2 regions of the Rhodococcus sp. IEGM 1408 genome follow, and region 1 is predicted to be linked to the other one. Evidence: riboswitches for the same ligand, from Rfam matches in the RefSeq annotation. Region 1 holds a riboswitch; the other holds the start of a gene.
The links. A riboswitch is a leader RNA that binds a small molecule or an ion and turns the genes downstream of it on or off. The one in region 1 is predicted to bind cobalamin.
Positions count from the first base shown of each region.

Region 1 (7,231 bases):
CAAATGTAGCACCAGCGTGGCGCCGGTGGCGGCGAAGTTCTCCAGCGACTCCGTCGACGGCATCGCGGTGGAGCGGGCCTGGACTCGGGTGAGCACCACCGACTGCACGAGCTCGGGAACAGTGAGCTCCACACCCAGCTCCGCAGCTGCGGCTGCGTACGCCGGGACGCCCGGGACCACATCCCACGGCACACCCGCCGCGTCGAGGCGGCGGGTCTGTTCGGCGAGCGCAGAGTAGAGCGACGGGTCGCCCGAACACAGCCGGACCACCTCGAGGCCAGCAGCGTGGGCCTCAGCCAGTTCGGCGATGATCCCGTCGAGATCCAGGTGCTGGGTGTCCACCAGCCGGGCGTCGGGGCGGCAGTGGTCGAGCACTCCCTCGTCGAGATACGTACCCGCGTACAGGCAGACGTCCGCGGTCCGAAGCGCCTCCACCGCACGCAGCGTGAGCAGGTCGGCGGCGCCGGGGCCGGCTCCGACGAAGTGAATGGTCACGAGGTCTCCTCCATCGGCTCCGAAAAGGGCTTGACTGCAGCCCACTGCACCACAGCCCGCGCGGGGGCCCAGCCGGTGAACCTGCCGATCGAGTCGGCCCGCTCGCCCTGCAGCCGGGTCAGTTCGCCGCCGAACTCGGCGCGGGCGTCCACGAGTACTCGCTCGGTCTCTAGCGTCACCGCGTGGGCGACCAGCCTGCCACCGGGACGCACCGCGTCCCAACACTGCCGCAGCAGTCCCGACGCGGTGCTGCCGCCGCCGACGAAGACGGCATCGGGATCCGGGAGCCCGTCGAGAGCCTGCGGCGCCCAGCCGTGGACGAGCTCCAGAGAGGGAACCCCCAGCGTGCGGGCGTTGCGCTCGATGCGCGACGCCCGCTCGGGATCAGCCTCGACCGCGATCGTCCGGCAAGACGGATGCACCCGCATCCACTCGATGCCCACCGACCCGGCGCCCGCGCCCACGTCCCACAGCAATTCACCGGCAGAGGGCGCGAGCCGGGACAGGGCGGAAGCCCGCAGATCCCGGCGGGTCAGTTGGCCATCGTTCTCGAAGGCGTCATCGGGCAGGCCCGGGGCCAGGCCGAGCGGGCGCGCGGAGGCGCCGGCCACGCACTCAACGGCCAGAACGTGCAGGGCAGGCGCCTCGCGACCCGGCTCCCAGTCTCGCGCCCGGCAGCTCGTGCGCGCCTCCGACGGGCTCCCAAGATCGGAGAGCACGGTCAGCGCGCTCCCCCCGAAGCCCGCGCCGGTCAGCATCGAGGCGACCTCCGAAGGGGTGTACCGGTCGGCCGAGAGCACGAGCAGACGACGCCCTGGCGCCAACTCGCGGGCGAGGACCCGGTGGTCGCGCACCACTGCCACCGTGGCGGCAGGCCACCGCATCCGGGCACGGCCCAGCGCGACCGAAGACACCGCCGGCAGCACCTCCACCGCCTCCGCACCGAGCAGGTCGATCAGCGTCGTTGCCACCCCCGCCACCAGCGGATCACCTGAGGCCAGGGCGACAATCGACCGCCCGCGGAACCGCTCGAGAACCTCGGGAAACCCGGCCCGCAGCGGCCGCGGCCAGGGCACGCGCTCGGCCGCCACGTCACCTGGAACCAGCGCCAGATGACGCTCCCCGCCCAGCAGCACGTCGGCCTCGCGGACGGTGCGACGGCGCGCCTCGTCGAGCCCCGCCCAGCCGTCACCGCCGATCCCCACCACGACCACCCGTGCGTTCATGACGCGGAACCCTACCGCCGAGCCCCGCCGCCCAGATCCCCAGGACGCTGAGTAGTCTCGAAACTGAACCACAACTTCACCCCAACAGCACGAGGTGTCCCACGGCCGCTCCGGCGGCCGGAGGGGAGAATCTGGGAAGCCGGTGAGAATCCGGCACAGGGCCCGCTACGGTAACCCGCGCCTTCGACGCCAGCGCCGAATGAGCCGGGAAGTCCGGGAGACCGGCCTCGCGCTGACTAGTCTGGCAGACGAGAGCGGGAGCCCCCATGCCACAGCACTACCCCTTCAGCGCCGTCGTCGGTTCCGGCGACATGGCGCTGGCGTTGGCCCTCACCGCGGTCTCGCCGTCGGTCGGCGGCGTGCTGATCCGCGGCGAGAAGGGCACCGCCAAGTCCACCATGGTCCGCGCCCTCGCCGGTATCCTGCCGCAGATCGAGGTCGTGACCGGCGACAGGTTCTCCAGCGCGCCGGACGACCGCGGCACCGACACCCCGGACGGGCCCCTACCGCTGGACGCGCCGACCGAGCGCCGGCCGGTCCGCCTGGTAGAACTGCCGCTCGGCGCGACCGAGGACCGCATCGCCGGGTCCCTGCACTTGGAGAAGGCCCTGAGCGAGGGCGTCACCGCGTTCGAGCCGGGCCTGCTGGCCCGTGCGCACCGCGGAATCCTCTACGTGGACGAGGTCAACCTGCTCCACGACCACGTGGTGGACCAGCTCCTCGACGCCGCCGCCATGGGCCGGGTCACCGTGGAGCGCGACGGGGTGTCCGTGGAGCACGCGGCGCGCTTCGTCCTGATCGGCACCATGAACCCGGAGGAGGGCGAGCTCCGGCCCCAGCTGCTCGACCGCTTCGGCCTCACCGTCGAGGTGGCAGCCCCGCGCGATCCATCGCTGCGGGCGAAGGTGATCCGCCGCCGGGTCGCCTTCGATTCCGACCCCGAGGGCTTCTGCGCCACCTATGCGGCCGACGAGCAGGCCCTGCGCGAGCAGATCGTCGCCGCCCGGGAGCGCGTGGGCGGCATCGAGCCCACCGACTGGGCGCTGAACAAGATCGCTACCGTCTGCGCGGGCTTCGACGTCGACGGCATGCGCGCCGACATCGTCACCGCGCGAACGGCCGCTGCCCACGCGGCGTGGGAGGGCCGGGACCGGATCACGCGCGCCGACATCCGCGTCGCCGCGCGGATGGCGCTCCCCCACCGCCGGCGGCGCGCGCCGTTCGACGCCCCGGGCCTGGACGAGGAGCTCCTCGACCGGCTCCTGGGGGACGACGACGAGCCCGATCCGCGCGACGGCGGGCCCGGCACGGATGGCCCAGAAGGCGACCAGGGCGACGACGACCACACGGGCGACCACTCGGCCGGCCCGCAGGACGCCGGCTCCGGCGCGTCAGCCGACACCGGCGACGCCGGAGACACCGAGGGCCACGAGCCCCCGCCCGGGGACAACGCGCCCACGGCACCCGAGCAGTCAGACCCCCACTCCGGCAGCGGGCCGGAGCAGGGAGACCGCACCAACACCAACACCGACGCCGACGACCCGCGGCCCGACGGCGACGGGGCCGAGCAGGACGGCGGGGTCGAGAAGGACGGCAAGGCTGGCGGCGCCGCGACCGCTCCGGGAACGGTGGCGGCGGCCTCTGCGCCGTACCGCACACGAATGCTGACCGTCACCGGGACGGGAAACGGGGTCTCCGGCCGCCGGTCCCGCGCGATCACGACCACCGGCCGGCGCACCGGCTCAGGCGGGTTCACCGGCTCCGACGTGCACCTGCCCGCCACGATCCGCGCCGCCGCGCCCCGGCAGGCCGCCCGGGGTCGCAAGGGTGGCCGCGACGGGGGGCGACTGCTCCTGAACTCCCGTGACCTGCGCTCGGCGGTCCGCGAGGGCCGGGAGGCGAACCTGGTGCTCTTCTGCGTGGACGCCTCGGGATCCATGGCCGCGCGCACCCGCATGGAGCAGGTCAAGACCGCCATCCTCTCCCTGCTGCTGGACGCCTACCGCCGACGCGACAAAGTGGGCCTGGTGACCTTCCGCGGGTCCGGCGCGCAGGTGGCACTGCCGCCCACCTCCTCAGTGGACGTGGCCGCCGCCCGCCTGGCAGAGCTGCCCGCCGGGGGCCGGACCCCACTGGCGGAGGGGCTGCTCACCGCCGCCGAGGTGCTACGCATCGAGAGGGTCCGCGATCCGCAGCGGCGACCCCTCGTCGTCGTCGTCACCGACGGCCGGGCCACCCACGGCCGCGACGCCCTCGCCCGGTCCCGCGCCGCGGCGGCCGGGCTGGCCTCCCTGGGCGTGGCGTCGGTGGTGGTGGACTGCGAGACCGGCCGGTTCCGCATGGGCCTGGCCTCCGAGCTCGCCACCCACCTGGGCGCCGAACACATCCCCCTGGGCGAGGTGACGGCCGAGGGCCTCACCGACACCGTCCGCGCCCGCACCGATTACACCAACGCAGGGACACGCGGTCCGGCACGAGACGACTCCGCACGAGACGAACCGACGCGACCCGAGGGAGAGGTGGCCTGATGCCCAAGGGACAGCCGGAGATCGTGCCCGACGACGGGCTGAGCACCAGGCAACGCCGGAACCAGCCGTTGCTCATGGTCCACACCGGCCCCGGCAAGGGGAAGTCGACGGCCGCGTTCGGGCTGGCGATGCGCGCATGGAATCAGGGCTGGGACATCGGGGTGTTCCAGTTCGTCAAGTCCGCCAAGTGGCGGATCGGCGAGCAGACGGTCATGGAACGCCTCGCGCGCCTGCACGCCGAGACCGGCGAGGGCGGTCCCGTCGAATGGCACAAGATGGGCTCGGGCTGGTCGTGGTCGCGCAAGGACGGCACCGAGGACGACCACGCCGCCGACGCCGCCGAGGGCTGGGCCGAGATCAAGCGTCGGCTCGCCGACGAGCGGCACGACCTCTACCTGCTCGACGAGTTCACCTATCCCATGAAGTGGGGCTGGGTGGACGTCGACGACGTGGTGGCCACGCTCGCGTCACGTCCCGGTCGCCAGCACGTGGTGATCACCGGACGCGACGCCGACCCCCGGCTGGTCGCCGCGGCCGACCTGGTCACCGAGATGACCAAGGTCAAGCACCCGATGGACGCCGGCCAGAAGGGCCAGCGGGGGATCGAATGGTGACGCACCTGCCCCGGCTCGTCGTGGCGGCCCCGGCGTCGGGCCACGGCAAGACCACCGTCGCCACCGGGCTCATGGCCGCCCTCCGGCGCAGGGGGCTGACGGTCTCCGGCCACAAGGTGGGGCCGGACTACATCGACCCGGGCTACCACCAGCTCGCGACGGGGCGGCCCGGCCGCAACCTGGACCCGCACCTGGTCGGTGAGAACACGATCGTCCCCCTCCTGCTGCACGGCGCCCAGACCGGGCCGAGCCCGGCCGAGGTGGCCGTGATCGAGGGCGTGATGGGACTGTACGACGGCCACATCGGCGGCGACGGATTCGCCTCCACCGCCCACGTGGCCGGCCTCACCGACACCCCGGTCCTGCTCGTCGTGGACATCTCCCACGCCTCGCGCAGCATCGCGGCCGTGGTCTTGGGGATGGCGACGTTCGACCCCTCCATCCGCATCAGCGGCGTGATCCTCAACAAAGCGGGATCCCTCCGGCACTCGGACGAAGTGCGACGGGCGCTGGCACCACTCGGGATCCCGGTGCTCGGCGTCCTCCAGCGCGACGACGAGGTGACGGCCCCGTCCCGCCACCTCGGCCTGGTGCCGGTGGCGGAGCGCCCGGAGGCCGCGCGGTCGCTGGACCATCTGGCGGGCAAGGTGGCCGCATCGATCGATCTGGACGCGGTGATGCGGATCGCCCGTGAGGCGCCGCCGCTGGCAGGGTCACCGTGGTCACCGGATACCGCACTGGTCGGTGCAGGCGGTGGTCACGTATCTGGGGACGCCGAAGAACTCGCCGGCGGTCCGGTCACCGGCGGCCCCGGCCCTGCGGCGGGCCCGGGCAGACCCGTGGTCGCAGTGGCCGGCGGGCGGGCGTTCACGTTCCGCTACGCCGAGACCATCGAACTGCTCGAGGCCGCCGGGTGCGAGGTCGCCGTGTTCGATCCCCTCACCGACTCGGACCTTCCCGCGCGCACCGCTGGCATCTACCTCGGTGGTGGATTCCCTGAGGTACACGCCCCGGCCTTGTCCGGGAACGCCCCGATGCTGCGCGCTCTGCGTGCGGCGACGTCGGCGGGGATGCCGACGGTCGCCGAATGTGCCGGACTCCTTTACCTCTGTCGTAGCCTCGACGGCGCCCCGATGGTGGGAGCGATCGATGCCGACGCCGCTATGGCCCCGCGCCTCACACTGGCCTACCGCAGCTCCACCGCGCCCGCCGACAGTGTCCTCGCCGCGGCCGGCACCGAGATCACCGGGCACGAGTTCCACCGCACCACGGTCACCCCGGCCTCCGGCGCGGCTCCCGCCTGGACCGGTCCCGCCGGGCCGGAGGGATTCGTCACCGGCTCGGTCCATGCGTCGTACCTGCACACCCACTGGGCCGGGCACCCCGGGTTCGCCGTGAGGTTCGCCGCCAATGTGAACCGTTTTTCACAAGCCATGGCGCTGGGCGCCACACCTCGGTAGTGTCTCGTCCAACCCCCGGTGACGCCACCGGGCTGGCTCCCGATTGGGACACCGCCATGGCCACCACGCGCAGCGTGATCGAGCAGAACATCCGTGCATTCAATGACCAGGACGCCGAGTCCGTACCGTGGTCGCAGGACGCTGAGTTGACGACTCCGGGAGGAAAATTCACCGGCCGTGAGGGCATCCTCGGATTCTTCGGGGTCTTCCAGGGAGCGTTCTCCAACGGCGCACTGACGGTGAACTCGTGGATCGTCGAGGGCGACCGCGCCTCGGTCGAGAGCTGTCCTCCGGGATCCACGACGGCGTGCTGCAGAGCCCTGGGGCGAGGTGCCGCCCTCCGGTAAGCCAGGGACGTTCCAGTGGAGCGCGTCGTACCAGGTGCGCGGGGACGAGCTCCCCTCCGAGCACCTGTATTTCGACCAACTCGGCTTCCTGGACCAGCTGGGTCTGTTGCCCGAGTGGCTCGGAGCTGACCCGCTCGGGCGATCGTCAGTCTCGTACCGGCGCGTCGACCCACTCGGCAGCGGAGGCCGCATCGTCGACGACTTCCACGCCGGGCGCGACCCCCGGGCGCCGGACCACGACCACCGGTACCCCGAGCTCACCGGCCACGGCCATCTTGGACCACGTGCGATCGCCGCCCGAGTCCTTGGTGACCAACAGGTCGACCCCGTGCCCGGTGAACAGCTCACGCTCGCCCTCGGCCGAGTAGGGTCCCCGGCTGAGGAGGAGCCGCCAGCACGCGGGGAGTTCCAGCCCCGGCGGGTCGACCACCCTGACCAGCGCGTCGTGCCCGGCGAGCGGCCCGGCGAAGCGGCCCAGCGACTGCCGACCGACGGTGAGGAACGGGCGCTGGCCCAGCCGGGCGGCGGTGGCCGCGGCCTGGTCATGGTCATCGACCCAAT
Region 1 covers NZ_JAWLRW010000015.1:33,655-40,885, reverse strand. Annotated here, with positions in the region: gene R4P08_RS17225 (cobalt-precorrin-4/precorrin-4 C(11)-methyltransferase) at 1-495, opposite strand, end outside; gene cbiT (precorrin-6Y C5,15-methyltransferase (decarboxylating) subunit CbiT) at 492-1,721, opposite strand; cobalamin riboswitch at 1,797-1,966, shown strand; gene R4P08_RS17215 (VWA domain-containing protein) at 1,988-4,249, shown strand; gene cobO (cob(I)yrinic acid a,c-diamide adenosyltransferase) at 4,249-4,863, shown strand; gene R4P08_RS17205 (cobyrinate a,c-diamide synthase) at 4,857-6,323, shown strand; gene R4P08_RS17200 (nuclear transport factor 2 family protein) at 6,323-6,670, shown strand; gene R4P08_RS17195 (cobalt-precorrin-6A reductase) at 6,816-7,231, opposite strand, start outside.

Region 2 (7,231 bases), on a different contig from region 1:
CAGCACCCCGCGCCACGGGGTCACGATCAACTCGGCCACGTCGCCGCCGGTGAGCCGGTCGATTAGGGCGCGGTCCACTACGCCGCTATGGGCCTCGACGTGGTCGATCAGCCCCGCCGAGCTCGCGACCGGACCGTACGGCAGCACCGGGGCCGGGCTCGCGAGCCGGTGGTCCGCCGGGCGGGCCGCGATGAGGGGGACTGGCAGTTCCCGCACGTGCCACGGCGCGTCCGGGCCGGTGCCGCGGGCCCGGACGAACTCGCGGGCCAGCTCGACCAGCCGGTCGGCGGCCTCGGCCAGCGGCACGACGTCCGACCACTGCGCGCCCACCCGCAGCTGTGCGGTGCCGGCGTCCAGGGCGACCAGACCGAGGTCGCAGGACCGCTCGAGAAGGTCGCCGCGGCCGTCGTCCAGGACGAACAGGAACCGGCCCGGCAACCCGCCGAGCGCGGGATCGGCCAGCAGCCCGGCGTCGAGCCGGTCGGTCACCGGGCGCAGGTCGGCCCGGCCGCCGACCAGGCCCGTGAGCGGCGAGACGAGGATGTTGCGCACCAGCTCGTGACCGGGCTCGGGGAGCAGGCCCGTCTCCGCGATCGCCGCCACCACCTCGCCGGGCAGCTGTCCGTCCGGGCCGATCGGCAGGGCCCGCAGCTGCAGGTTCGCGCGTGTCGTGACGTGCACGTTGTCGTCGTCGCCGAATCGCACGGCGACCCCGTGCAGCGCGGCCAGGGCCGCGGGCGACACGCGGCCACCCGGGACGCGCAGCCGGACCAGGGCGCCGTCGGCGGCCGGCCACGGGCGCAACACCCCCGGGCACAGGTCGCCACGGGTGCGGCGGGTGGGTTCGGTGATGCTCACGGGGGTCAGTGTTCCACCCGGGCCGCGGGAGGGCGGGCACCGCTCAACCGGGTGGGGGCGGATAGGCTCGGCGCTGCCGTGGTGTTCGGGAAGCCGGAGGAAAAGCCGGCGCGGCCCTCGCCACTGTAGTCGCGGAGTCATGCGACCCTCGTCCGTCCCGCACGGGGCGGAGGCCACTGGATCCTCCAGGATCCGGGAAGGTCGGTCGCACGGCGTTGATGCGGAAGCCAGGAGACCGGCCACGGCGACATGTTCCACGAGGGTTTGGAGAAGAACATGCGCCCCAACCGGCGTTTGGCGTCCCCTGATGACGTCTCGGCACCACTGATCACACTGTTATCCACCTCCGACACGGATCTGCTCTCCGCCCGGGCCTCCGGCGCCGGGTGGGCGCTCGGCAACCCGTCCCGGCTCGACGTGGAGGCGGACCTGCCCGGGCTGCTCGACGGCGCCGACCTGGTGGTGGTCCGGATCCTGGGCTCCCGGCGATCCTGGGAGGCCGGGTTCGCCGCGGTCTCGGCCTCGGGCCTGCCGGTGGTCGTGCTGGGCGGGGAGCAGAGCCCCGACGCCGACCTGATGGAGCTGTCGACGGTCCCGATCGGCATCGCGGCCGAGGCCCACCGCTACCTCGCCGAGGGCGGGGAGCGGAACCTCGCCCAGCTGCACGCCTTCCTGTCCGACACCGTGCTGCTCACCGGCGCCGGCTTCGAGCCGCCGGAGAGCGTGCCGGTGTGGGGGATGCCGCCGCGCCCGGGCGCCGCAGGCCACGGCACGGGGAACGGAGCGGGGAACGACCGGGACGACGACAACGACAACGACGACGACAACGTCGGCGACCTCGCCACCGACCTGCCCCGCGTCGGCGTGCTCTACTACCGCGCCCACGAGGTGAGCGGGAACTCCGGGTTCGCGCACGCGCTGGCCGACGCGATCGACGCCACCGGCGAGGCCGTGGGCGTACCGGTCTTCGCCGGGTCCTTGCGCTCGGCTCCCGACGAGCTGTTCGACGCGCTCGGCACGCTCGATGCGCTGGTCGTGACCGTCCTGGCAGCCGGCGGCACCACGCCCGGAGCGGTGAGCGCGGGCGGCGAGGACGAGACCTGGGACGTCGAACGCATCGCCGCGCTGGACATCCCCGTCCTCCAGGGCCTGTGCCTGACGTGGAGCCGCGAGGACTGGGCGGCCTCCGACGACGGCGTCAACCCCCTGGACTCGGCCAACCAGATCGCCATCCCGGAGTTCGACGGCCGGATCATCACCGCACCGTTCTCGTTCAAGGAGATCGACGCCGACGGCCTGCCCCGCTACGTGGCCGACCCCGAGCGGTGCGCGCGCGTCGCAGGGATCGCCGTCGCCCACGCGCGGCTTCGCCACGTGGCGCCCGCCGACCGACGGGTCGCCCTGGTGCTTTCGGCTTATCCGACCAAGCACTCCCGCATCGGCAACGCCGTCGGGCTGGACACCCCGGTCTCGACCATCCGCCTGCTGCGCCGGATGCGCGACGAGGGCTACGACCTCGGCCCGGACGATGGCCCCATCGCGCAGTATCTTGATCGATCGAGTCTGGACACCGCCGGGGACTACGCCGACGACACCGGGTTCGCCGACGACACCGCCGCCGGCGACGCCCTCATCCACGCGCTCATCGCCGCGGGCGGTCAGGATCAGGAGTGGCTCACGGGCGCCCAGCTCACCGACAGTCACGTGCGGATCTCCACCGAGGACTACCTGCGTTGGACCGCGGACCTGCCCGAGACGCTGCGCGCGGAGATGGTCGAGGCGTGGGGGCCGGCGCCGGGCGAGCTGTTCGTCAACGACGCCGGCGAGATGGTCCTGGCCACCCTCCAGGCCGGCAATGTCGTCCTGTTGATCCAGCCACCCCGCGGCTTCGGCGAGAACCCGGTCGCGATCTACCACGACCCCGAGCTCGCGCCGTCCCACCACTACCTGGCCGCCTACCGCTGGCTGGCGCGCGGCTTCGGGGCGCACGCGCTGGTCCACCTGGGCAAGCACGGCTCGCTGGAGTGGCTGCCGGGCAAGAACGCCGCGCTCTCGGCCGGGTGCGCCACGGACGCCGCGATCGCCGACATGCCCCTGATCTACCCGTTCCTCGTCAACGACCCCGGCGAGGGCGCCCAGGCCAAGCGCCGCGCGCACGCGACGATCGTCGACCACCTGGTCCCGCCGATGGCCCGCGCGGAGTCCTACGGCGACATCGCCCGCCTGGAGCAGCTGCTGGACGAGTACGGGAACATCGCCTCGATGGACCCGGCCAAGCTCCCGGCCATCCGCGCGCAGATCTGGACCCTCATGCAGGCCGCGCACATGCACGAGGACCTGGGCCTCGAGCAACGGCCCGGGGACGAGGAGTTCGACGACTTCCTGCTCCACGTCGACGGCTGGCTCTGCGAGATCAAGGACGTCCAGATCCGCGACGGCCTGCACGTGCTGGGCCAGGCGCCGGAAGGGCAGGCGCGAATCAACCTGGTGCTGGCGATCCTGCGGGCCTCGCAGGTCTGGGGCGGGGAGTCCGGGGCGGTGCCGGGCCTGCGCCGGGCGCTGGGGCTGGCCGAGGGCGCGCCGACCGAAGAGGTCGACCGCGTCGAGGCGCTGGCCACGGCGCTGGTCGAGGCGATGGACGCGCGCGACTGGGACCTCGCTGCCGTGTCCGAAGTGATGAACGAGGTGAGACCCGCCGCGGGCCTCACCGCGGGCGGGGTCGGTGCCGGAGGCGCGGGTGACGGACTCGACCACGACGAGCACGACGACGACGACGAGGTCGCGCAGGTGCTGCAGTTCGCCGCCCGCGAGGTGGTGCCGCGCCTGGCCGCCACGGTCGACGAGCTGGACGCCGTGATGCACGCGCTGGACGGCGGCTTCATCTCGGCCGGGCCCTCGGGATCCCCGCTGCGGGGCCTGGTCAACGTGCTGCCCACGGGCCGGAACTTCTACACGGTGGACCCGCGCGCCGTCCCGTCGCGGCTGGCGTGGGAGACCGGGCAGGCCATGGCGGACTCGCTGCTGGAGCGGCACGTCGCCGAGACCGGGGAGTACCCGAGCTCGGTGGGGCTGTCGATCTGGGGGACCTCGGCCATGCGCACCTCGGGCGACGACATCGCCGAGGTCCTGGCCCTGCTCGGTGTCCGGCCCCGATGGGACGAGGCCTCCCGCCGGGTCAACGGACTCGAGGTGGTGCCGACCGCCGAGCTCGGGCGCCCGCGCATCGACGTGACCGTCCGCATCTCGGGCTTCTTCCGCGACGCGTTCCCGCACGTGATCGGGATGCTCGACGACGCCGTGCGGATGGTCGCGGAACTGGACGAACCGGACGAGCAGAACTACGTGGCCGCCCACACCCGGGCCGACCTCGCCGAGCACTCGGATCACCGCCGCGCCACCACCCGGATCTTCGGTTCCGCGCCCGGCTCGTACGGGGCGGGCATCCTGCAGACCATCGAGGCGGGCAACTGGCGGGACAGCAGCGACCTGGCCGAGGTCTACACCCGCTGGGGCGGGTACGCCTACGGCCGCGGCCTCGACGGCGTCCCCGCCGCCGACGACATGCGCACCAACTACCGGCGCATCGCGGTGGCGGCCAAGAACATCGACACCCGCGAGCACGACATCGCCGACTCGGACGACTATTTCCAGTATCACGGCGGGATGATCGCGACCGTGCGTGCGCTCACCGGCGCCGAACCGCGCGCCTATGTGGGCGACTCCACCACGCCCGATGCCATCCGCACCCGGTCGCTGGCGGAGGAGATCACCCGCGTGTTCCGCTCGCGCGTGGTGAACCCGCGGTGGATCGCCGCCATGCAGCGCCACGGCTACAAGGGTGCCTTCGAGCTGGCCGCGACGGTCGACTACCTCTTCGGGTTCGACGCCACCGCCGGCGTGGTCCACGACTGGATGTACGACACCCTGGCCAGGGAATACGTCCTGGACCAGACAAACCAGGAGTTCCTGCGCCGCTCCAACCCGTGGGCGCTGCGCGGGATGATCGAGCGGCTGTCCGAGGCCGTCGACCGCGGGATGTGGGCCGAGCCCGAGGCGGAGATCATGGACCGGATGCGGCAGGTCTACCTGGACGTAGAGGGCGACCTCGAGGAGTCCCACGATGACTGAGCCCCCCCCTCGCGAATCACGCAGCCCAGACGCGCGCGATCACTGCATCCGCACACGAGATATCGCGTGCGCATGCAGTACTTGCGCGCGTCTGCAAGGGGGCCAGGATCACGGGGTGCGTCCGGACCGGCGGTCGCGCCGCCGCCGGGTGCGGGTCGTGGGCATCGGCTCGGGCGGCCTCGACCAGATCACCGTCGAGGGGATCGCCGCGCTCCGCGCGTCCGAGTACGCGCTCGCGGCGGTCAAGGGGCCGGATGACCCCTTGGTCGACCTCCGCCGGCGACTGCTCGCCCGGCATGCTCCGCGGGTGGAGTTGGTGGGCGTGGTCGATCCGCAGCGGGACCGCTCGTCGTCGTCGACCTCCTCGGGCGCCGGGTACCGCGGCGTGGTGACGGACTGGCACGAGGCCCGCTCCCTGGCCTGGGAACGCGCCCTGGCGGCGCGGCCCGGTGACGTGGCGATCCCCGTGTGGGGCGACCCGGCGTTCTACGACTCGACGCTGCGGATCGTGGACCGGATCGCCGAGCGCGGCCGTCTGGACCTCGATGTGGAGGTGGTCCCGGGCATCTCGGCGCTGCAGGTCCTGGCCGCGCGCCACCGGCTGGTCCTGCACGAGATCGGCGGCACGGTCACCGTGACCACCGGCCGGCGGCTGCGGGAGGTCGTGGCCGCCGGCGCCGACAACGTGGTGGTGATGCTCAACGCCGACCTGCCGCTGGACGACCTGGCCGACTGGCGGATCTGGTGGGGCGGCAACCTCGGCGACGCTGGCGAGACCCTCGTCGCGGGACGGGTCGGCGACGTCCTGCCGGAGCTGCGGGCGCACCGGGAGCGGTTGCGGGCCGAGCACGGCTGGGTGATGGACGTGTACCTGTTGCGACGTGGAGATGGGGAGGTGGCCTGATGGCGGCGGACGAGAGACCGATGCCGGCGGAACCGGCGGGCGCCCGGATGACGGCCGCGGAGGAGTGCACCGGACGGGTGGTGCTGGTCGGCGGCGGCCCCGGCGACCCGGGACTGATGACCGTGGCCGGCCTCGACGCCGTCCGCGCCGCCGACGTGGTGGTGACCGACCGCCTGGGACCGGTGTCGATCCTCGGCGACCTCGACCCCGGCATCGAGGTGATCGACGTGGGCAAGGTGCCCTTCGGGCCCGCCACCCCGCAGGAGGAGATCAACGGGATCCTCGTGGACCACGCACGGCGCGGCCGCACGGTCGTCCGGCTCAAGGGCGGGGACAGCTTCCTGTTCGGCCGTGGCGGCGAGGAGTACCTCGCGTGCACGGCCGCCGGGGTGCCCGTCACCGTGATCCCGGGCGTCACCTCGGCGTTCTCGGTACCGGCCCTCGCCGGGATCCCCGCCACCCATCGCGGGCTCTCGCAGGGCGTGTCGGTGATCTCCGGGCACGTCCCGCCGGGAAGCCCCGCCTCGACCCTCGACTACAGAGCGCTGGCCAGGTCGGGCACCACGCTCGTGCTGCTCATGGCGGTGACGACCCTCGCCGCGATCACCGCCGAACTCCTCGCCGAGGGCATGCCCGGGGACACCCCGGCGGTCATGATCGAGAACGGCTCGACCGCCGCCGAGCGGGTCCTACGCGGAACGCTGGCCACGATTGCCCGCGACGCCGCCGAGGCGGGGATCGCGCCGCCCGCGATCACCGTGATCGGAGCGGTCGCGGCGCTGTCCGAGCAGCTGTCGGCCTACACCTGAGTCATCGACTCGGGCGTTCATGGGCCTCACCCACGACCCGCTGCCACGCGGCCACGAGACCCCGCACGGTCTCGGGGTCGCGGACGGCCAGCCGGACGTGGGCGGGGTCCAGTCCGGGGAAGGTGTCGCAGCGTCGAGTGGCGTAGCCATAGGAGCGCAGACGGCCCCGGAACCCGCCGGGATCGATCCCCACGGGTGTCTTGACCAGCACGAACGGCGCAGCGGGCGGCACGGCGATCGCGATTCCGGCGCCCTCGAGCAACCCGCACATCTCCACACGGTCGGTGGCCAGCCGATCCCGGATGCGCGCGAGGTGACCGGCCGCCTCGTCCGAACAGCACGCCGCCACGGCCTCGAGCTGCAGGGTCCCGAGCGGCCAGTGCACGCGGTGCGCGGCGAGGTCGGCCAGGACGGCCGGGTCGCCCACCGCGTACCCGGCCCGCAGCCCGGCCAGCGCCCACGTCTTGGTCACCGAGCGCAGCACCACCAGCCCCGGCAGGTCGGCCCCGGCCAGTGACACGCCCTCCTCGTC
Region 2 covers NZ_JAWLRW010000006.1:267,041-274,271, reverse strand. Annotated here, with positions in the region: gene R4P08_RS11900 (nitrite reductase) at 1-858, opposite strand, end outside; cobalamin riboswitch at 921-1,117, shown strand; gene cobN (cobaltochelatase subunit CobN) at 1,135-4,986, shown strand; gene cobF (precorrin-6A synthase (deacetylating)) at 5,102-5,890, shown strand; gene cobA (uroporphyrinogen-III C-methyltransferase) at 5,890-6,699, shown strand; gene cobC (Rv2231c family pyridoxal phosphate-dependent protein CobC) at 6,701-7,231, opposite strand, start outside.
Region 2: linked by a shared signal. The riboswitch ahead of cobN (cobaltochelatase subunit CobN) and the one ahead of R4P08_RS17215 (VWA domain-containing protein) in region 1 are both predicted to bind cobalamin.